3 regions of the Bacillus paranthracis genome follow, and region 3 is predicted to be linked to each of the others. Evidence: predicted binding sites of a transcription regulator. Region 3 holds the regulator's gene; each other region holds the start of a gene.
What was found. The regulator Rex, encoded in region 3, represses fermentation and respiration genes when NADH is low (regulators of the CRP and FNR family bind a similar motif). The targets are predictions, from matches to a motif close to TTGTGAAATATTTCACAA.
Positions count from the first base shown of each region.

Region 1: a site for Rex is predicted at 4,110-4,127, ahead of NLJ82_RS24540 (L-lactate dehydrogenase). Genes of this name have one in related genera too.
Region 2: a site for Rex is predicted at 3,175-3,192, ahead of nirB (NADPH-nitrite reductase large subunit). Genes of this name have one in related genera too.

Region 1 covers NZ_CP101135.1:4,711,182-4,718,384, forward strand. Annotated here, with positions in the region: gene NLJ82_RS24515 (hypothetical protein) at 1-43, opposite strand, end outside; gene NLJ82_RS24520 (DUF3937 family protein) at 161-424, opposite strand; gene NLJ82_RS24525 (hypothetical protein) at 657-1,184, opposite strand; gene NLJ82_RS24530 (phosphatase PAP2 family protein) at 1,328-1,975, shown strand; gene NLJ82_RS24535 (PTS sugar transporter subunit IIC) at 2,032-3,045, opposite strand; gene NLJ82_RS24540 (L-lactate dehydrogenase) at 3,068-4,018, opposite strand; gene NLJ82_RS24545 (spore coat protein) at 4,265-4,513, opposite strand; gene NLJ82_RS24550 (hypothetical protein) at 4,527-4,712, opposite strand; gene NLJ82_RS24555 (CPBP family intramembrane glutamic endopeptidase) at 4,859-5,572, opposite strand; gene NLJ82_RS24560 (DUF2178 domain-containing protein) at 5,992-6,279, opposite strand; gene NLJ82_RS24565 (helix-turn-helix transcriptional regulator) at 6,276-6,503, opposite strand; gene NLJ82_RS24570 (hypothetical protein) at 6,686-7,203, opposite strand, start outside.
Region 2 covers NZ_CP101135.1:2,068,511-2,075,713, reverse strand. Annotated here, with positions in the region: gene exsG (exosporium protein ExsG) at 49-201, opposite strand; gene NLJ82_RS10570 (excalibur calcium-binding domain-containing protein) at 410-1,405, shown strand; gene NLJ82_RS10565 (hypothetical protein) at 1,531-2,100, opposite strand; gene ric (iron-sulfur cluster repair di-iron protein) at 2,294-3,001, shown strand; gene nirB (NADPH-nitrite reductase large subunit) at 3,210-5,615, shown strand; gene nirD (nitrite reductase small subunit NirD) at 5,631-5,948, shown strand; gene NLJ82_RS10545 (uroporphyrin-III C-methyltransferase) at 6,012-7,203, shown strand, end outside.
Region 3 covers NZ_CP101135.1:262,893-270,095, reverse strand. Annotated here, with positions in the region: gene groL (chaperonin GroEL) at 1-71, opposite strand, end outside; gene groES (co-chaperone GroES) at 110-394, opposite strand; gene NLJ82_RS01550 (CPBP family intramembrane glutamic endopeptidase) at 796-1,545, shown strand; gene NLJ82_RS01545 (YdiK family protein) at 1,542-1,733, shown strand; gene NLJ82_RS01540 (redox-sensing transcriptional repressor Rex) at 1,763-2,392, opposite strand; gene NLJ82_RS01535 (ABC-F family ATP-binding cassette domain-containing protein) at 2,580-4,514, shown strand; gene tsaD (tRNA (adenosine(37)-N6)-threonylcarbamoyltransferase complex transferase subunit TsaD) at 4,935-5,951, opposite strand; gene rimI (ribosomal protein S18-alanine N-acetyltransferase) at 5,951-6,394, opposite strand; gene tsaB (tRNA (adenosine(37)-N6)-threonylcarbamoyltransferase complex dimerization subunit type 1 TsaB) at 6,408-7,100, opposite strand; gene tsaE (tRNA (adenosine(37)-N6)-threonylcarbamoyltransferase complex ATPase subunit type 1 TsaE) at 7,081-7,203, opposite strand, start outside.

The DNA of each region.
Region 1 (7,203 bases), 800 kb from region 3:
AAGTAAGCAGGCTTGCAGCATAACTAATTAAAAATTTCCTCAACGTAATCATCCTCATAATTTTCTAATATTATCTTCATTGTATGACATAATGCCTTATTATTGATAGCAAGACTACCATCCACGAAATTGCTAATTGCATGAAATAAAAAAGACGCATTTAAATGGATGCGTCTTTTGGCGATGTTTCTTTTGTGAAATCATATAAAGCAATTGCTCCTAAAATAACCAATATACGTTCAGGGACATCTAACAAAATAGTTTTCCAAGTTTCTGATATTACCCATTTAATACCTGCCGCTGATTCAAGATATGCTTGAAAATAACCGATTGTAAAATCAATTACAAATAAACATACAAGTAATGTTAGACCGAATCGAATTAATTTCTTGTTTGTAAACATGTAACACCTCTCAAAATTCATTGGATATTTCTAAATTTAGTTCATTACATATAAAAATCTCTATATTTAATTTTAACATATAAAAATTCCAAATAAATACAATATGCACATTTGCATATTTCATGAATATTGAGGAATTACTGTTAATAAAAAAACCTACTAGTAACCTCATAACACTGGAATCATCTGGACCATTATATAACCAATTCCTAAATGCAAAATAAAGGAGAAACCTTGTTTACAGGCTTCTTCCTCATCTATTCAAATAATCTGCAATGGTTTGAAATACGACGATATACATATTATGAATACTTTCTTCTGTATTTCCGCCATTAGATAAACCAACTGCCCATTGTTGTCCTTCACCACTTCCGATATTTGCAAACCCTTGCGTATACATCGCATTTACATCTTTTCGGGCACTGTTATACTCTATCCCTTTTGTAATAAAAATCGAATATGATTTATCTTGTAAACCGATAAAAAATACTGGTTTCTTTAGTGATGAAAATACATTTTTATATTGCTCTGTTGAGGCTTCTTGAAAGTGATCTTTCATTATTAGAAAACCATCTACTTCCTTAGATTTCTTTTCCAGTTCCTCTAACTTCATTTCCTCAAACTTTACATTCCTAAACGTATCTTTCGGTTTTTCTCCAACAACTCCAATTACGAGTGCTCTTCCGTTATATTCTAATTTCTCTCCTTCTTTATCCTTTGCACACCCAGCACTCGCTAGGCATATGAATATAAAAACTAAGAAATACGATAAACGCTTCATTCAGCACCCTCCCCTTCTTTTCAGTCAAGTGACAAAAACGTAAGGTTCATTCAAGAAAATGTAAGTAAAATCGATAGCCCAAATTGCGTTTCTATATTATAATCAATTGAATTTACTTACATTACTAAACATAGGAGATTATCATGAAGAAATTTAAACTTTCATCTTTTCTTCCGTTAAGTTATATACTTCTACTCGTACTCGTAAGTCCCCTTTACGATGTATTAAATAAATCGACTGTACACGCAGTAGATGTCACAACTGTAGTAGATGATTGGATTCCATTTGTGAAAGCATTTATTATTCCTTATTTAATTTGGTTTCCTTACTTATACGGCGCACTTATTTATTACTGCTTTGCAGATCGAAAACAATATTATGTCACTTTAAGTAGTATCATTCTTGGAAAACTTGCTTGTTTTTCTATTTATTATTTTTGGCAGACAACTGTACCACGTCCAACCGTTGTTGGATCAGACGTGTTTTCCGAACTAGTCCGCTATATTTATAGTATCGATCAACCGGTAAACTGTTTCCCAAGCATTCACGTTCTTACTACATTTGTCATTATGCTAGCTGCCTTTAAACGTAGAGAACAACATGCTTTTGAATATTACATCCTTACCTTCTTCGGTACGCTTATTATTTTATCAACGCTATTTACGAAGCAACATGCATTTGTAGACGCCATTTCTGGAATGACGCTTGCAAGCACACTTTACTTCGGCGTTCAGCTGTTATTAGCAAAAGAAACCGTACGTGTTCCAGTAAAACAAAATCATAAAATGTAAAAAGCAGACTGTGGCTTCTCAGTCTGCTTTTCTCTATATAAAAGGAGATTTTTAAGTTAGGATTGCGGTACAGTCATATCACCAGAGTGAATACGACCTGCTTTTTTAAGAGCAATGTAAAGTATATAAGAAACAGCTACTGGAATGACGATATAAGTGATTACCATCGCTGGGACAACTTCCCATCCTTCGCTGGAAATTAAATTAATTGGTGCGATAAGAGAACTTAATCCAAGACCTGCAATTTCTTTTCCTGCTTCCAGTTGGAAAATTAATGCGGATACTGGACCAACTATTGCACTGGCGACGACAGTTGGGACGAGAATTATCGGATTTTTAGTAATATTTGGCAACTGTACTTTCGGAGTACAAAGTGCTTGAGCTAATATGCCACCTAAATTATTTTCTTTCGCTGAGATGACAGAGAATCCGATAAACTGAGCAACGCAGCCTGCAAGAGCAGCACCACCTGCAACACCGTCTAAGCTAAGTGCGATCGCTAACGCAGCTGATGAAGCTGGTGAGATAAGTAATAGTCCCCAAACGACTGCAATGACGATAGAAGCGATAAACGGGCTACCAGCTGAACTATCTTTAATGAATGCTCCAACTGCATTTAAAACAGGAGTAATATTATGAGATAACCAAATACCGACTAAACCAGAACCTAATATTGCCGCAAATGGAACGAGCATCATATCTAACGCAGTTTTTCCACTTAAACGTTTACCAATATATACAGCTAAAGTCGCTGTTAATAATGCACCGATTGGCTCACCTGTTTTAATGATTAGACCTGCTTCAGTAATTGAAATGGATCCGGCACCAATTGCTCCAGCTACCATAGCTGAGAAGATTACAAGTCCATTTGCACCGAGCATAAAAGCAATTCCAGCACCAATGGCTGGTGCCATAAGTGATTTTGCAACAACTCCGATTGTAATAAGCAACGGAATATCAACAATTCTTCCTATATTTTCGATTAGTAAACCAATTCCAAGGGATACGAAAATACCTTGTGCGATTCCAGCTGATGCTTTAAATACACGAGACATTATATATTCCTCCATTTGTTTCACCTTCTCCTATAAGTTAGTAGCCAATTGTTTTCATATAATCACGTAAAATGTCGTTTGATTTTGCGAATCGAGATTCTTCATCCTCTGTTAAATTTAGTTCTACAATTTCTCTTATACCATCTCTAGTAATAATAGCTGGCACTCCTGTACAAATATCATATTCACCATACTCACCATCTAAAATGGCTGATACAGCAATGACACGGTGATCATCGTTAAAGATTGAGTTTGCAATATATGCTAGAGAATTTCCGATTCCGTAATAAGTAGTACCTTTTCGTTTATAAATTTCCCATCCGGCTTTTGCAGTCTTCTCAACGATTTCATCTAAATCTATTTCACCAAATCGTTCTTTTTGTTCTTCTAATATTTGCAGAATTGGTTTTCCACCAACAGTTACGTGTGACCAAGCAACCATTTGAGAATCACCATGTTCTCCTAATGAATACCCATGAATACTACGAGGATCTACATGTAACATTTCAGATAAAATTGTTCGTAAGCGAGAAGAATCTAGTGATGTACCAGTACCGATCACACGATTTCTAGGTAATCCAGATAATTTCCACACTTGATATGTAATAATATCAACTGGGTTTGATGCAAGTAAGAAAATACCATCAAATCCACTTTCCATTACGCCGCCAACAACACTTTCCATAATCTTCGCACTCGCTCCTAAAGTATCTAAGCGACTTTGCCCTGGTTTTGGCGCTGGTCCTGCTGTAATAATAACGATATCCATATCTTTGCAGTCTTCATAGCTTCCTGCATATACTTTTGTTCTTGTATTTGTAAAGTTAATGCAGTGCGATAAATCCATCGCTTCCCCAACTGCACGTTCATGATTTATATCAATTAATAATAGCTCTTCGCAAATGCCTTGATTGACAATCGAATATGCACAACTTGATCCAACTAATCCAGTACCGATAATTGCAATTTTTCTTGTATGTCTTTTCATAGCCATCTCTCCTAATTGATCATATAATCTATTTCTTTTGTTCCTTACACTCCTAATTATAGAGGTTCCCACGATAGAAACCATGGATACTTTGTGAAATATTGAGCAAAGTTTTTGTCCTTTTTGTGAATTGTTATATTCCATTTTCGTCATATTTGTTACAACTGGAAAAATATTTATTATGTATTTATTGACATATACAAAAAGAAAACGAGCGAATCCATATTCACTCGTTTTTTCATCCTATTATTCAGCACTTAATTGACTCTTTAATTGCTGCACAATCATCGGATTCGCAGGTGCCGCTGGCTTGTAATAACTCTTTTGCTTTGCATACTCATACATATTACGTTGGCGCATTTCATCTTGATTACGAATTTGGATTAACGTTTGGTGTAACTGTTCATTATCAGACTGAGCAATATAATTTGCATAACTTGTTAAACTTGCATTTAATCCTGCTAAATAATCATTTACCATATCTTTTTCATTCATGTTCTGCTTCCTCCTATCCTAGAAAAGTCATTAATTGTTGCTTCGTATTTCGTGCATCTTGCGCATCTTTTTGTAGCATTTGTTTCAGTTGTGGATCTGTACACGTCTGTGCATACTGCTCCAATTTGTTAATAATTGTTGCGTGTCCACCAATTAAATGACGTAAGTTTTCTACTTCAAGCTCTGTTAAATTTTGCATGGAATACTCCTACCTTTCTTTATTCATTCACTGTTAGTATTTAGCTATTTTTTGATTGTATACATGAATTAACTTTTTCACGTGCATACAAAATAAAAGATGAATAGCTAAGCCATTCATCTTTTATACTGGTTATGTATTCATTTTTATAGAGATACGATCATACTTAAACTCACAAGTAAGTTCCATACAATGTGTAAAATAATACTAGGTATAATAGATTGCGTCTTTTTGTATAACATTGCAAATACCATTCCCATAATCGTTGCCGTAATTAGAAGACCTCCATGAAGAATTCCAAAAATGAAGGAAGAAATAATGATACTAACTAAAAAATTATATCTCTTTTCTAAAAATCGATATAAAATACCTCGAAATAGAATTTCTTCTTTAACCGGTGTAATGATAGCAACACTTAAAACATATATAATACTTTGTATGCTATTTTGAAGGCTTAAACTCCCTAATTGTTCCTTTTGTTCTACTGCACTTTCAAAACTAAACACATGTAACATTAAATATTGTGATACTGCAATGATAATAAAACCAATGAATAGATATAAATATGTCTTCCCACTCTTCAAAACGGATAAATCCCAAATAGATTTAATAAAATGAAGAACCGGTTTATAAGCTAATAAAACGATAGCAACAACAGATGCATCGAATAAGAGCAAATAATATCCTTCTAATTTAGTACTTAATGCTTCTTCTCCATAAATCCCAAAGGCTAAACCAAGGAATAATCCTCCTAGGAGTGAAATCCCTATAATCATTGCTATCATTACAAATAGATTTTTATATGTTATATTCTCTATTTTTCTTTCCACACTATACGATTCTAACACTGTTTCACTCACAGTATCCCTCCAGTTATTCTCATTTATCTCATTAAAATCCTTTAATTTAAATATAAAGATAATATAACAAATTTTACTAAAAGAATAATATGCAATTTTACATATTATAAAAACTTTATATTTTATAGTTTTAAGAATAGAATTGCTATGCAATAATTATTGTATGAAATTTCAAAAAACAATTCCTATCCACCATAACCCTCGCATCATATAAAACTTATTAGTTAAAGGAGCAATAAACATGAAAACACATGACTTCCTTACAGAAATCCAGAAGGGCTCTGAGCCTAGTCCATATCAAGATCCTATCGTATTCAGTTTCGTTTGCTTTTTCTTAGCAATATATACATTTTTCAAACCTGCAAAATAATATCATTTAACAAGAAAAAGCCTCTAAACCACTAGAGGCTCTTTCTCATCTAATATCTTCTTTTCAAAACTACAATAGTTAGAGCATACGAACAAAGCACTCCAGCTAATAAACATGCATTTGCTAATTTATACTGTTCGCCTGTTAACGAATATAGATTCCCTATTAAAAAGATAACTAAATATAGAAGTAAAAATACAAATAATGAAATTTTAGCGGCATTTCCTGTAATATGCTCGCCTCTTTCATCTTCCCCCTCATTCTTCTGAAAACGTGTGGAATATAAAACACCTATTAGTCCCGCTACTGAGATTATGATCCCTATTACAATGCTCATTCCATTTCCCCCTCTATTTTATATTGAAAAACTTCATGAAACTCCTTACCTAAAATATGTGCAATTTCAAAAGCTAAAATTAAAGATGGATTGTAACGATTCGCTTCAATTGAGGCGATCGTTTGTCTACTTACCCCTGCTTTGTTCGCTAAATCAGTTTGTGACCAGCGTTTTTCTGCTCTAAGTACAACGAGATTGTTTTGTAAAATTCCACTCTGTTTCATAACCTCTCCTTTTTACAATATTTTCTATATTTTGATTGTAATTTATTTTTAACATGATGTAAACTATTTTTAACATCAATAAAATGAAACTTTAATCCATTCCCCCCCCACCTACCATTCTTTTCGAATCATATGCACTAAAAAACCTTAGAAGCGCTTCTAAGGTTTCCGACTATCCATATTCAAGACACCATACTGATAAGTAACGAAAGAATTAATAATACAACTACCAATCCGCCAGTTAATCGTGCTATAAACTTCTTTTGTGCGCCCGCACTTGAAACAATAAAACGGCAGTATAATATACTACCTACCGCAATAAGAATACATTCCAATATGATACTAATAGCCGGAAATCTCCACAATCCAAAACCAAGCATAGGTAAGTCTCCGTAATTCCCTGGAAGTAACGGCAAATCAGCACGATGCACAAGTAAATCAAGAATCCAATGACTAAAAGCTACAGCACCAACAACAAAACCACTCCGCTTGCCCCAAAATCTCTTCCCCACTACTCCCGCAACAAAAGCAATAAACAGTGCTCCTATTAAAGAGTGTGTGTAATCCGCATGAATGATTGCTTCACCATAACTATTCCTATTAATAGGTTCAATTGTTTCTACCCCTAAAATGTAAAGCGGCAAAAAAATGACATCCAATAATTGTGTGCTTACCATAAGAGCCCAAATTGGTAGTTTAG
Region 2 (7,203 bases), 1.8 Mb from region 3:
AATAGTAGAAAGAGGCTTGTCCTCCTCTTTCTACTGCAGAGATTTAAATTAAGAACATCTTGGTACACCGAAAGCTAAGAATAAACCTGCTACTCCCGCTGTAATCGGTACTTTCAAAGTAATTACATCGTCTACCTTCGTTACTAGAAAGTAAGCATTACCTTCTTGTAACACACAATTCACTAACAATTGAAATTCCATTCAAATCTCCTCCTTTCAATCGATATACTATACTTTATGAATTCTCTTTAAAAACGTAATAGGAAATATATCTATTTTTCCTTATATACAAAATAAATGTTTATAAGTCTATTAAAAATATTAATTTTCTAAATTTATATAAATTGTGTAATATCCAGTAAGTTCCTATATAATCAATAATGAAAATCTTACAAATGGAGGTATAAAAATGGCAATTTTGAGTAATATTGGTGCAGCTTTATTTTTTATTGCTTTTATTCTTTTAATCTTATGTATTATTTCATTTTTCAAGAAAAATGGAAAAGCAACACAGTATGGTCGTCCTACTGTTATTCTTTTTATGATTTCGATTATATTGATGGTAACTGGCTCAACAAATTCAGAACATCCAGTCATCGAATTTTTTACTATTTTAAGTTTCATTTTATTTATTTTCTTCCTTGTACTAGCAATCTTATCTGTAATTAAAAAGACAGGTGTAGCAAAAAAACAATTTATTATCACTGCTATTTTATTTGTTATTTTTGGTGCGTTATCAAGTATTTCAAATCCTACTTCTGAAAAAACGACAGCAACTAGTAAAAAAGTTGCTTCTAACACTACAGAACAAAAAGATAGCGACAAAAAAGAACTAGAAAAAAAAGAAGCAGACGAAAAAGCTCAAAAGCAAGAAGATGAGAAGCGTCAAGCCGAGGAACAAGCTCGTAAGCAAGAGGATGAAAAACGCCAGGCTGATGAACAAGCTCGTAAACAACAAGAAGAACAAAAACGTCTTGCTGATGAACAAACTCGCAAACAACAAGAGGAACAAAAACGCCAGGCTGATGAACAAGCTCGTAAACAACAAGAAGAACAAAAACGCCAGGCTGATGAACAAGCTCGTAAACAACAAGAGGAACAAAAACGCCAGGCTGATGAACAGGCTCGTAAACAACAAGAAGAACAAAAACGCCAGGCTGATGAACAGGCTCGTAAACAACAAGAAGAACAAAAACGCCAGGCTGATGAACAAGCTCGTAAACAACAAGAAGAGCAAAAAACACAGCAAACTCAAACACAACCTGCTTCAGGAAATACTAGTAGTGCATATTACAAAAATTGTGCCGCAGTTAGAGCTGCTGGGAAAGCTCCCCTATATAAAGGACAACCAGGTTATGCCTCACATCTTGATCGTGATGGCGATGGAGTCGCATGTGAAAAATAGCAATAAAAAAGAAGCTTCTAGTAAGCTTCTTTTTTATTATTACGTATAAGATCTAATTACTCTTCCATTCTTTTAAGCCCTATATCAATTCAAAATGGCATCTTATTTTTTAAATACTTGTACTATTAACCATTAACTGGAGCAATACTCCAATTAATGATTTCAATATTTTTCACCTCCACTTTCCCTTTGACAAGAACATGTGGAATTAAGTGAAACATCCCAAATCTTCTACCCTTTTCATATTTCTCCCTGTAATATTCTTTGGTGCAGGTATTTAATTGCTTTAATTCTCTATATTCATTAAAGTTGATGATTTCTATTTCGCATTCTTTTAATTCTCTATTTGGTCCACCCCAATTGTGCTTTGTGTACTTGTATATTGCCATACACTGACCCTTCAGTGCGCTAATAGGAATTTTATAAAACAATTTATTTGTATGAATGTTTACTCCTATTTCCAATAATACTTTATAAATCTCATAAGGATGCAGTGGTAAAAAATGCACGACATCATTCCATAAACATTCTAGTTTTGGTATTTTACGTGTTAATAAGTTCTCTCTTTGAGTATGATCTTTATATTTTTGTATATACTCACGATATAAATTTGGATATACCCTTTTCAATTCATTTAATGGGATTAAATATTCTCCTTTTAGTTCTTCTGGTACCATATGATAAACATATTCCATAAAAACCTCCTATAAAAGATATACTTCCTATCCCAAAATTCTTCGCCATCTTTTCTATAATGTCCTCTGTTGAAGAATAATCCTATTATTCTCAAATCAGACACATAATAAGTGATTTCAATCACCACGTTGTTTTTCATTTATCGCTATTCTTAATTTAGATATTACATTTAAACTTTATGGAGGCATTCATATGGAACATACATTTACTGAAACTTCTATTGTCGGTGAGATTGTTACACAGTTTCCGAAAGCTAGTGATCTTTTTAAATCCTATAGAATAGATTTTTGTTGTGGCGGTAATAAGCCACTTATTGATGCAATTCATGAAAGAAATTTATCAGCTACTGAAGTAATTACAGAGTTAAATACGCTTTATCATAATACGAAACGATTAAATGAATCTGAAATTGATTGGAAAAATGCTTCTTATCGTGAATTGATTGATTATGTAATTCATAAGCATCATCGTTATTTAAATGAAGAGTTACCACAGTTAAGTCCTTATGTGACGAAAGTATTACGTGTTCATGGAGCAAATCAGCCGCATTTAGCTAAAATTCATAAGCTATTTCATGAACTTAAAATGGAATTAGAACAGCATTTAATTAAAGAAGAAACAGAAGATTTCCCATTAATTTTAGAATTTGAAAAAAATCCAACTGATGAAAACTATGCAAAGTTACGTAAAGTAGTAGATGAACTAGAAAATGAACATAACCACGCTGGCAACATTATTAAAGAGCTTCGTAAAGTTACACATGACTTTACTCCTCCAGAAGGAGCTTGCGGCACTTATCGACTTGTTTACAATCGCCTTGAAGCGTTAGAGTCTGATTTATTTGAGCACATTCATGTAGAAAATAATATTTTATTTCCACGTGCCATTACGAGAGCGTAAATAAAGTGCAGGACATGAGTATACATACTGATGTCCTGCTTTTTCATTTTGCGAAACCTATCCACATCACCCTCACATAAATCAGAATTTTAACAATTTGTGAATCATTATAAAAATGTGATAAATATCACATCTCCCCCTTTCTTGATTTTCTATAATAAAAATATAATCCTTTGTTCAACATTTCACATAAAAAGGGGAAACGAAAATGAAAAAACGTTTAGTTATGATCGGAAATGGTATGGCTGGCATACGTTGTATGGAAGAAATATTAAAACATGATTGTGATTCATATGAGATTACTATTTTTGGAGATGAACCACACCCAAACTATAATCGCATTATGCTCTCTCATGTTTTACAAGGTAAAACAAATATACAAGATATCATTATGAATGAATACAGTTGGTATGAAGAAAACGAAATAACTTTGTATACAAATGAAAGAGTTCAAAGTATTGACCGAGAAGAAAAAGTTATTATTACAGAAAAGAATCGTACTCTTACATATGACAAGCTTATTATTGCAACAGGTTCTAGTGCTTTTATTTTACCGGTTGAAGGTTCCACTCTTCCTGGTGTAACAGGTTTTCGAACTATTGAAGATACACAGTTTATGATGGATACTGCTAAAGAAAAGAAAAAGGCCGTTGTCATTGGTGGTGGATTACTTGGTTTAGAAGCAGCAAGAGGTCTTATTGACTTAGGAATGGACGTACATGTTGTTCATTTAATGCCTAGCTTAATGGAGCAACAACTAGATACGAAAGCAGCTTCTCTACTGCGTGAAGATTTAGAAGCACAAGGCATGAAGTTTTTAATGGAAAAGAAAACTGTAAAAATTCTTGGTACAAACCATGTTGAGGGCATTCAATTTGAAGATGGTGAAGTTGTAGATTGTGATTTAATCGTAATGGCTGTCGGTATCCGACCAAATACGCAAATAGCAAGAGATGCTGGTTTAATTGTCAATCGCGGCATTGTAGTCAATGACTATATGCTAACAAATGATGAGTCCATTTATGCAGTTGGCGAATGTGCAGAACATGACGGTATCGCATATGGACTTGTTGCCCCTCTTTATGAACAAGGTGCAATATTAGCAAAACATATAACAAATTTACAAACTGATGGATATTCGGGCAGTATCGTCGGTACGCAATTAAAAGTTGCTGGTTGTGATTTATTCTCTGCAGGCCAAATTTATGAAGATGATCAAACGAAAGCAATATCCATCTTTAATGAATGCAAACGTTCCTATAAAAAAGTATTAATTCGTGACAATAAAGTCGTTGGTATCGTTTTATATGGTGACACAGCTGATGGTACACGCCTCTTTAGCATGTTAAAGAAAGAAGAAGATATACAAGAATATACACCAGCGTCCATTCTTCACAAAGCTGGTGAAGAAAGTGAACTTGATGTTGCTACAATGAGTGCGGATGACACGATTTGTGGATGTAATGGTGTTACGAAAGGAACAATCGTTCATGCCATTTTAGAACAAGAGTTAACGACTTTTGAAGAAGTTAAAGGCTGTACGAAAGCCGCAGGGTCTTGTGGTAAATGTCGTCCGCTTGTAGAACAAGTTTTATCTCATACACTCGGAGATGCTTTTGATGCCTCAGCCCAGTCTGCTGGTATGTGCGGATGTACACCTTTATCACGTGATGAAGTCGTAGCGGCAATTCATGAAAAAGGCTTAAAATCACCAAAAGAAGTACGAAATGTTCTTGGTTTTGTACATGAAGATGGCTGTTCAAAATGTCGTCCTGCTTTGAACTACTATTTACGTATGGCGATTCCAGAAGAATATGAAGATGATAAAGCCTCCCGTTTCGTTAATGAAAGAATGAATGGTAACATCCAGCACGATGGTACATTCTCTGTTATTCCACGTATGTACGGAGGCGTTACAACAGCAGATGATTTAATGAAAATTGCTGAAGTTGCGAAAAAGTATGATGTTCCACTTGTGAAAATTACCGGTGCAAGTCGAATTGGCTTATACGGTGTTAAGAAACAAGATTTACCTAACGTATGGGCTGACTTAAATATGACTTCTGGATATGCGTATTCAAAATCTCTTCGTAATGTAAAATCATGTGTTGGCTCTCGTTTCTGCCGTTTCGGTACGAAAGATTCATTAGGACTTGGTATGCTCCTTGAACAATCATTAGAAATGGTAGATACACCTCATAAAATGAAGATGGGTGTAACGGGCTGTCCGCGTAACTGTGCGGAAGTACTTACGAAAGATTTTGGCGTTGTTTGTGTCGAAAATGGATACCAACTTTATATTGGTGGAAATGGTGGTACAGAAGTACGTGAAGCTGATTTTGTAATGATTGTCCCTACTGAAGATGATGTTCTTCACATCGCTACAGCTTACATGCAATATTATCGTGAAACTGGTATTTACGGAGAGCGTACTGCCTACTGGACAGAACGATTAGGCTTCGATCACATAAAAGAAATACTGCAAGATGCAAATATGGTCACTAAGTTAAATGAACGTTTCCAAACGGCCCGTGGCACATATAAAGAAGCTTGGGGACAAGCACTAGAAACGAAATCATTAAAAGCGATGTATGAAGTAGAAACTGTGAAATAAGGAGCTGTGATCTATATGATACAAACGAAAGATAAATTAAAAGTTATGCGTGCAGAAGATCTTCCTATTCAAATCGGTAAAGAGGTCCAAATGAAAGGTATGTCTATCGCCCTATTCCGCCTTTCAAATGGCGATATTCGAGCTGTAGAAAATCGTTGTCCTCATAAAAACGGACCATTAGCCGAAGGAATTGTATCTGGTGAATTCGTCTTTTGTCCACTGCATGATTGGAAGATTTCATTACTAACAGGTGAAGTTCAAAAACCTGATGACGGTTGTATTCAAACGTACGAAGTAGAAGTCATTGATGGTGACATTTATATATATATGTAATTTACAAAAGGAAGCCTCCCCCCCTGGCTTCCTTTTAAATAAAACTAGATGAGGTGCAATTATATGAACGGATATGTATATTTAGTTGGTGCAGGACCAGGTGATGAAGGGCTTATTACAAAGAAAGCGATAGAGTGTTTAAAACGTGCAGATATTGTTTTATATGACCGTTTACTAAACCCTTTCTTTCTTAGCTATACAAAACAAACATGTGAACTTATGTATTGCGGAAAAATGCCAAAGAATCATATTATGCGACAAGAAATGATTAACGCACACCTTCTTCAATTTGCAAAAGAGGGAAAAATTGTTGTCCGATTAAAAGGCGGAGATCCATCTATTTTTGGCCGTGTTGGTGAAGAAGCAGAAACTTTAGCAGCAGCAAATATTCCATATGAAATTGTACCAGGCATTACATCTAGCATCGCCGCTAGTAGCTATGCAGGTATCCCCCTTACCCACCGTAACTACAGTAATAGCGTTACTTTACTAACCGGACATGCAAAAGGTCCTTTAACCGATCATGGAAAATATAATTCATCTCACAATAGCGATACGATTGCCTACTACATGGGTATAAAAAACTTACCTACAATTTGCGAAAACTTACGACAAGCAGGAAAGAAAGAAGATACGCCAGTAGCAGTCATTGAATGGGGTACAACTGGTAAACAGCGCGTTGTCACAGGGACACTATCTACCATTGTTTCTATCGTCAAAAATGAAAATATTTCTAACCCTTCTATGACAATTGTTGGTGATGTCGTTTCCTTACGTAATCAAATCGCTTGGAAAGAACGTAAACCATTACATGGTAAAAAAGTTTTATTTACATCCGCAACAAATAAAACAAGTGTAATGAAGCAAAGGTTACAAGAAGCTGGTGCAGAAATATATCAAATTCCAACTTTCAAAAAGGAAGAATATACATTAACCCTTGAACAAATCAATGAAATTTTTAACGTTGATCGCCTTGTTTTTTGTTCAGCTGAAAGTGTAGAAATTTTGATGCAATCATGTAGTAAGTACCAGAAAGATATTCGTTCCTTACAGGCAGAGCTGCAACACATGAACGTTGCCACTCAAGAAAAACTTATGCAATATGGCCTACTAAGTAAAGAAGCAAAGTTCTCTTCCGATACAACTGTTTATTTAGGCAGAAATATTAATCGGATTGCATTTATTCAAGAGAAAATTGGTGCCGGCTCCTATATGATGACTCATAAGTATACAATTGATCATCGTTTCGATGAAG
Region 3 (7,203 bases):
TTTGCAAGAGTGTCGACACCGCGAAGCATCGAACGACGTGCTTCTTCACTAAATTTAATATCTTTTGCCATAATAATTGACCCCCTTGGATTTTTTAAGATTTATATAATTAACCGATAACTGCTAAAATGTCACTTTCACGTAAAATCAAGTAGTCTGTACCTTCATATTTTACTTCAGTACCTGCATATTTTGAGAAGATGATAAGATCACCTGCTGCTACCTCTAAAGCAACACGCTCACCATTTTCAAGCACTCGACCAGTACCTACTGCAATAACTTTACCCTCTTGTGGTTTTTCTTTTGCTGTGTCTGGTAATACAATACCACTTGCTGTTTTTTCTTCCGCTTGAACAAGCTCAATTACAACGCGATCACCTAATGGCTTTAGCATGAACAATAACCTCCTCATTTTGTTATGTAAATTTTATTTATTAGCACTCAAGTCACCCGAGTGCTAACACACTTATAATAATAAATAATCTCAATTTCTTTTGCAAGTAAAAAAATCATAATTTTTTCGCAAATTACGCTATAAATTTTTCTATATAGAGTTCCTCTTCTTCTACCTTTACTATATGAATCGTTGTTTCCACTACTCGTATGTTACAATATGAAAGGACACCCTAAGTTGTTTTCGCTACACACACAACTTTCTCCTGTCTTCTATTATAATTTCAAATAAGGATTTACAAAAAAAACATAATGTAAGTAAGGTTTATATCGTAGGTAGCATATTTACATGTTATCCTACCTTATCTCATACACTAGAGTTAGAAAGGATGGTTAAACCATTTGAAAAAACAATATTGGTGGGTTATCGTTACATACATTTTAATGCAGTTATCATCAATTGCTGGATTACCACTTCTTCTGAAAACTGGGCTTTATGATAACAGGGGATTCACTAGGGAAGAGAAATTTCAACTCATAACTGGTCACTGGGCGATCATTAGCTTCTTTATTGCATTATGTATCGTACTTTGGTTACTTAGAACAGATATTCGCGACAGACATTTAGATACAAAGCGTTCTACTGTTCCAGCTACGATTGGTTGGATTTTTATCGGGTTCTTCTTAGCATTTTTCTCGCAAAGTATTGCTGGTATGATTGAAATGTATGTATTAGGTATTAAACCTGGATCTGAAAATACAGCGAGACTTATGGATATCGCAAGAACGACACCTTGGTTCCTTATCGTCATCTCTATAATAGGGCCTATTTTGGAAGAAATCGTATTTAGGAAAATTTTATTTGGTACACTTTATAAGAAGTTTAACTTCTTTATTGCTGCTATCATTAGTTCTCTCGTATTCGCAGCAATTCATTTTGATTTCACTCACTTATTGGTATACACTGCTATGGGGCTCGTATTCGCCTTCTTATATGTAAAAACGAAGCGTATTATCGTCCCTATCGCAGCTCATGTTGCAATGAATACATTAGTTGCAATTGCCCAAGTTTTAGTGAGTAACGAACAAATTCAAGAAATGATTAAAGAAGCTGAAAAAATGCAAGGCTTTATCGGAGGATTTTTAGTATGAGAAACTCACCATTGTTCATGGCTATATTGTACTTCCTTCTAGGATGTATCTTTACACATCTAGCCATTAGGAATGTAACAGATACAATTTGGAATATGTGGACAATACTATTTGCAGTTATGGCGACGATTGATTTTAATTTGGCACTTCGCCTCATCTTAGTTAAATTCACAAAGAAAAAACAATAATAAAACGCAGAGGTCGCTTCCTCTGCGTTTTATTGTGGATAATTCTTCAAAAAGTAAACTAATGTTTGTAACTCTACTGCTAAATCAATATGATGAATTCTTATATTGTCTGACACATTTAATCGTGCTGGTGTGAAATTCAAAATACCATGCACGTTTGTTTCTGCCAATCTATCAGCTACAGATTGTGCTACTGTAGCGGGTACTGTTAATATTGCCACTTGTATATCAGATGATAAACGTTCTTCTAATTCATCTAAGTGATATACAGGAATGCCTCCGATTTCTGTTCCAACTTTCTCTTCACTAATATCAAACGCCATTTCAATTTTTGTATTATTGTTTTTCGTGAAATTATAATGTAAGAAAGCGGTCCCTAAATTACCTACTCCAATAAGCGCTACACGTGTTATATCATCTTGGTCGAGTGTTTCACGGAAAAATGATAATAAATAATTTACGTTATATCCATATCCTTTTTTCCCTAATGCTCCAAAGTATGAGAAATCTCTTCGAATCGTTGCGGAATCAACCTTTACCGCTTCACTTAATTCGGCTGATGAAACACGTTGCTTACCAGACAAAGATAAGTTTTGGATAAATCGATAGTATAGAGGCAATCTCTTAGCAGTGGCTTGTGGAATTTTCTGCTGCTCCATATAACCTCTCCTCTCTTCCTATCTTTATTCATATGCTTTAATTAAATACAGAAGTTTAGCACTTATTAAATTCCTTGTATAATAGAAAGAAGAAGTATTCTCTCTGTATTTTAAACTATACACTATTTTTAGTATGATTGAGAAATATAAACATGGCAAAGTTAAGAAATTATTTGAGGTGAAAACATTGATTTTATTACAAGTAAACGCGCTTTCGAAATTATACGGTGCAGAAACGATTCTTTCAAATATAAAATTAGAAGTTCAAACGAAAGATCGTATCGCATTAGTCGGACGAAATGGCGCTGGAAAATCTACATTATTAAAAATAATAGCGGGTGAGCTATCTCATGATGGTGGAGAAATTATAAAACCGAAAGATGTCTCAATTGGATATTTAGCTCAAAATACCGGTTTAGAAACATCTTTAACAATTTGGGATGAAATGTTAACCGTCTTTACACACTTGCAGCAAATGGAGACAAAACTTCGAAGGCTAGAGCAAGAGATGGGAAAAGAAGAAAACTTTTCAAACGAGGCTACATATGAAAGATTATTAGCTGATTATGACCAATTACAATTAGATTATAAAGATCAAGGTGGCTATCAGTACGAAGCAGATATCCGTTCGATTTTAAGTGGTCTTGGCTTCCCAGTTGAAACGCACCAGACGACGATTTCGACATTAAGCGGTGGACAAAAAACACGATTAGCTCTCGGTAAATTATTATTAACGAAACCAGACTTACTTATTTTGGACGAGCCTACAAACCATTTAGACATCGAAACATTAACATGGCTTGAACAATATTTACAAGGTTATCCTGGGGCAATACTAATCGTTTCCCATGACCGTTATTTCTTAGATAAACTTGTTACACAAGTATATGAAATTTCGAATAAAGAAAGTAGACGATTTGTTGGTAACTACAGTAAATATTTAGACTTAAAATCAGCACTATACGAGCAAGAAATGAAACGTTATGAAAAACAACAAGATGAGATTGCTAAGCTAGAGGACTTCGTTCAAAAAAATATAGCTCGTGCATCTACGACAAAACGTGCGCAAAGCCGCCGTAAACAATTAGACCGTATGGAATTATTAACAAGACCATTAGGGGATTCTAAGTCAGCTTCCTTCCACTTCGATATTGAAAAACAAAGTGGAAATGATGTTTTACAAGTAAAGGACGCAACTATCGGCTATGATAAGGATCCAATTATTGAACATGTAACAATGCGCTTAACTCGCGGAGATAGTGTTGCTTTAGTTGGTCCAAATGGAATTGGGAAATCCACATTATTAAAATCCATTGTGAATAAGTTACCATTATTACATGGTGAGGTTTCTTTCGGATCTAATGTCTCTGTTGGTTATTATGATCAGGAACAAGCTAATTTAACATCTTCTAAGCGAGTTTTAAATGAGCTATGGGATGAATATCCACTGCAACCTGAAAAAGAAATTCGCACGATATTAGGTAACTTCTTATTCACAGGAGATGATGTATTAAAGCCAGTATCTTCTCTTAGCGGTGGACAGAAAGCTCGTTTAGCTCTTGCCAAACTTATGATGCAAAAATCGAATTTATTAATTCTCGATGAGCCTACAAACCATCTTGATTTAAATAGTAAAGAGATTTTGGAGAATGCTTTAATTGATTATCCTGGTACCCTTCTCTTTGTATCTCATGACCGCTACTTTATTAATCGTGTAACGACGACCGTTGTTGAGTTATCAACAGAAGGTGCACAGGAATATTTAGGGGACTACGATTACTACGTTGAAAAGAAAAATGAGATGATTGAACGTGCTGAGTTTGAACAACAAGAACAGCAAGAAAATCATGCACCTGTTCAAAAAACTGTAGCTCCAGAAAAATTAAATTATCTCGAAGAAAAAGAGCGCAAAAAGTTGGAGCGTCAACGTACTCGAAAAATTGAGGAACTAGAACAAAACATTGTACAATTTGAAGAAGAAATTGCTACGTTAGAAGATCAACTTTGCTTACCAGAAATATATGCAGATTATGAAAAGGCTAGTGAAATTACAACGAAAAAGCAAACACTACAAGAGCAACTTGATGCTTGTATGGCAGAATGGGAAGAATTACATTTATAAGAGTCTTAAATAAGAGGGATGTCTCATAAGTCGGGATTTTAGACTATGCGGCATCCTTTTTATCTTCTAGTTTGAATTAACGTCATATTGTATAAAATATTCGACATGAGGCATCGTTTCAACGACAAAGTTTGACAATATTATCGACTCCTATAATAAGGGCATATTTCAAAATGTTTTTTAAAGATATCTTCTTGTTTTTTATTTCCCGAGAAAAATACATCTAAAGGTCAGACTTCACCTATTTTATCCACAACCTTATACACATATCCACCTTTATAAAATAAACAACAAAATAACTTTTCCACATTATCCACAATTAACAAAAAAGTTATCAACATTTTATATACACAATAAAACCCATATTATCAACAGATAATATGGGTTTTATCCACAAGCTGTGGTTAATTTTGTGCATAACTATGCTTCAATATCTAATCCTGGATTTGCATTTAAAGCTAATGTAGCACGTTTTCCTTGTTCATATGCAATTGTACCTGCCGCTGCAATCATTGCTGCATTATCTGTACATAAAGATAGAGGAGGAATAATTAGCTCTACATTTTCTTTTTGTGCAAATTCTGCTTCTAAACGTGCACGCAGTCCTTTATTTGCAGCTACTCCACCAGCAAGAAGCACTTGCTTTACGTTATAAGCATCCGCTGCACGAGATGCTTTCGTTACTAATACGTCAATTACACTCTCTTGGAAACTTGCTGCTAAATCTTCTGGTGCAATTTCTATCCCGCGTTGTTTTGCGTTATGCACAGTGTTGATAACTGCTGATTTCAATCCGCTAAAACTGAAATCATACGAATCTGGTTCTAGCCATGCACGAGGTAAATCAATTGTTGGTTCTCCTTCATGTGCAAGTCGATCAATATGAGGACCACCTGGATATGGCATAGATAACGTACGAGCTACTTTATCATATGCCTCTCCTGCTGCATCATCTCGCGTTTCACCAATTACTTCAAATGAACCATGTTCTTTCATATAAACAAGCTCTGTATGTCCACCAGATACAACAAGTGATAGTAATGGGAATTGAACTTCTTTTACTAAACGGTTCGCATAAATGTGGCCAGCGATATGATGAACGCCAACTAGAGGGATATCATGTGCAAAAGCTACTGCTTTCGCTGCATTTACCCCTATTAGAAGCGCTCCTACTAAACCAGGTCCTTCTGTGACAGCAATTGCATCAATATCATCAAATGTGATATTCGCTTCTTTTAACGCTTCTTCTAATACAACTGTAATTTCTTCTACATGATGACGGGACGCAATCTCTGGTACAACTCCGCCAAAACGTTTATGACTTTCAATTTGTGATGCAACAACATTCGCAATAATTTCCGTTCCATTTTTAACAACCGCTACTGCTGTTTCATCACAACTTGTTTCAATACCAAGTATAATCGTATTTTTTTCCATTATATATTCACCCACATTACGAGACCATCTTCCTGATTGTCTGCATAGTATCGTTTACGAATTCCACCATTTTGAAATCCGTATTTTCTGTATAACTGTTTTGCTACTTCATTTGATACCCGTACTTCAAGTGTCATCGTTTTTACACCTAGAGTTTTCGCCTCGGAAATAACTTCTTTTAATAAAGCATCTCCTAGCTTTTGACCTCTGTATTCTGGCAAAATAGCTATATTTGTTATATGTGATTCATCAATAATTATCCACAATCCACAATACCCAATTACACGACCATCTTTTTCTAGCACAACATAATGTGCATGTTCATTCATCGTTAACTCACGGTGAAAGGCATCTGCAGTCCAAGGAGTTGAAAAAGATGCTTCTTCAATGGCTACAATTTGAGCAATATCATCAAGTTCCATCTTTCTAAATATCATATCCATCCTCTGCAAGCTCCTACTTGTTTTGACTTTCTAACCACTTTGTTTCAGCTTCAGCTAAACGAAGGTAACTAGGAACAAATGAATGTACATCTTGTTCTTCTTTTTGTAATCCTAAGAACGCTAGCTCACTTGGTCTTGGGTTATTTTTAGTGACAGGAGCAAAGACAGCTTGATTGCCTAAATGTTCAATAATTGTTTCTTTGTGTAGTTTCACATCGTTACCAATAAATAAAACAGGCTTTCCTTTATCTTTTAACATTTGCAACCAGTCTACAATAAGGATGATTCGGTCTTCCTCTATAGAAGTTAAATCCTCTCCCTCATATGTATATAAGCCAGTATAAATTTGTCCACGTCTTCCATCGAATAAAGGACAGATTAATCCATCAAAATTAGCCCCGTTTGCAGCCACTACTTCTAAACTTGATACACCCACAATTGGTATTTGAAGTGACCAAGCTAATGTTTTGGCAGCTGTCACACCTATACGAACACCTGTATATGATCCTGGTCCAGCAGCTACAACTATTTTAGTTAATTCTTTCGGTTTTACACCGCATTCTTTTAACAGTTGTTCTACAGCTGGCATAAGACGCACAGAATGATTTTTTGTTAAATTTGTAATGATTTCCCCAATTACGTTTCCTTCTTCAATAAGGGATACACCCATTACATAATTTGAAGTATCAATTGCTAGTACTTTCATCTTGTAATAGCTCCTCACATAATCTAATATAGCGATCTCCAATTGGCTCGAGTACAATGTTTCTTGTGTCATCTCCAGCATGGAATAAACTAATTTGTAGCTT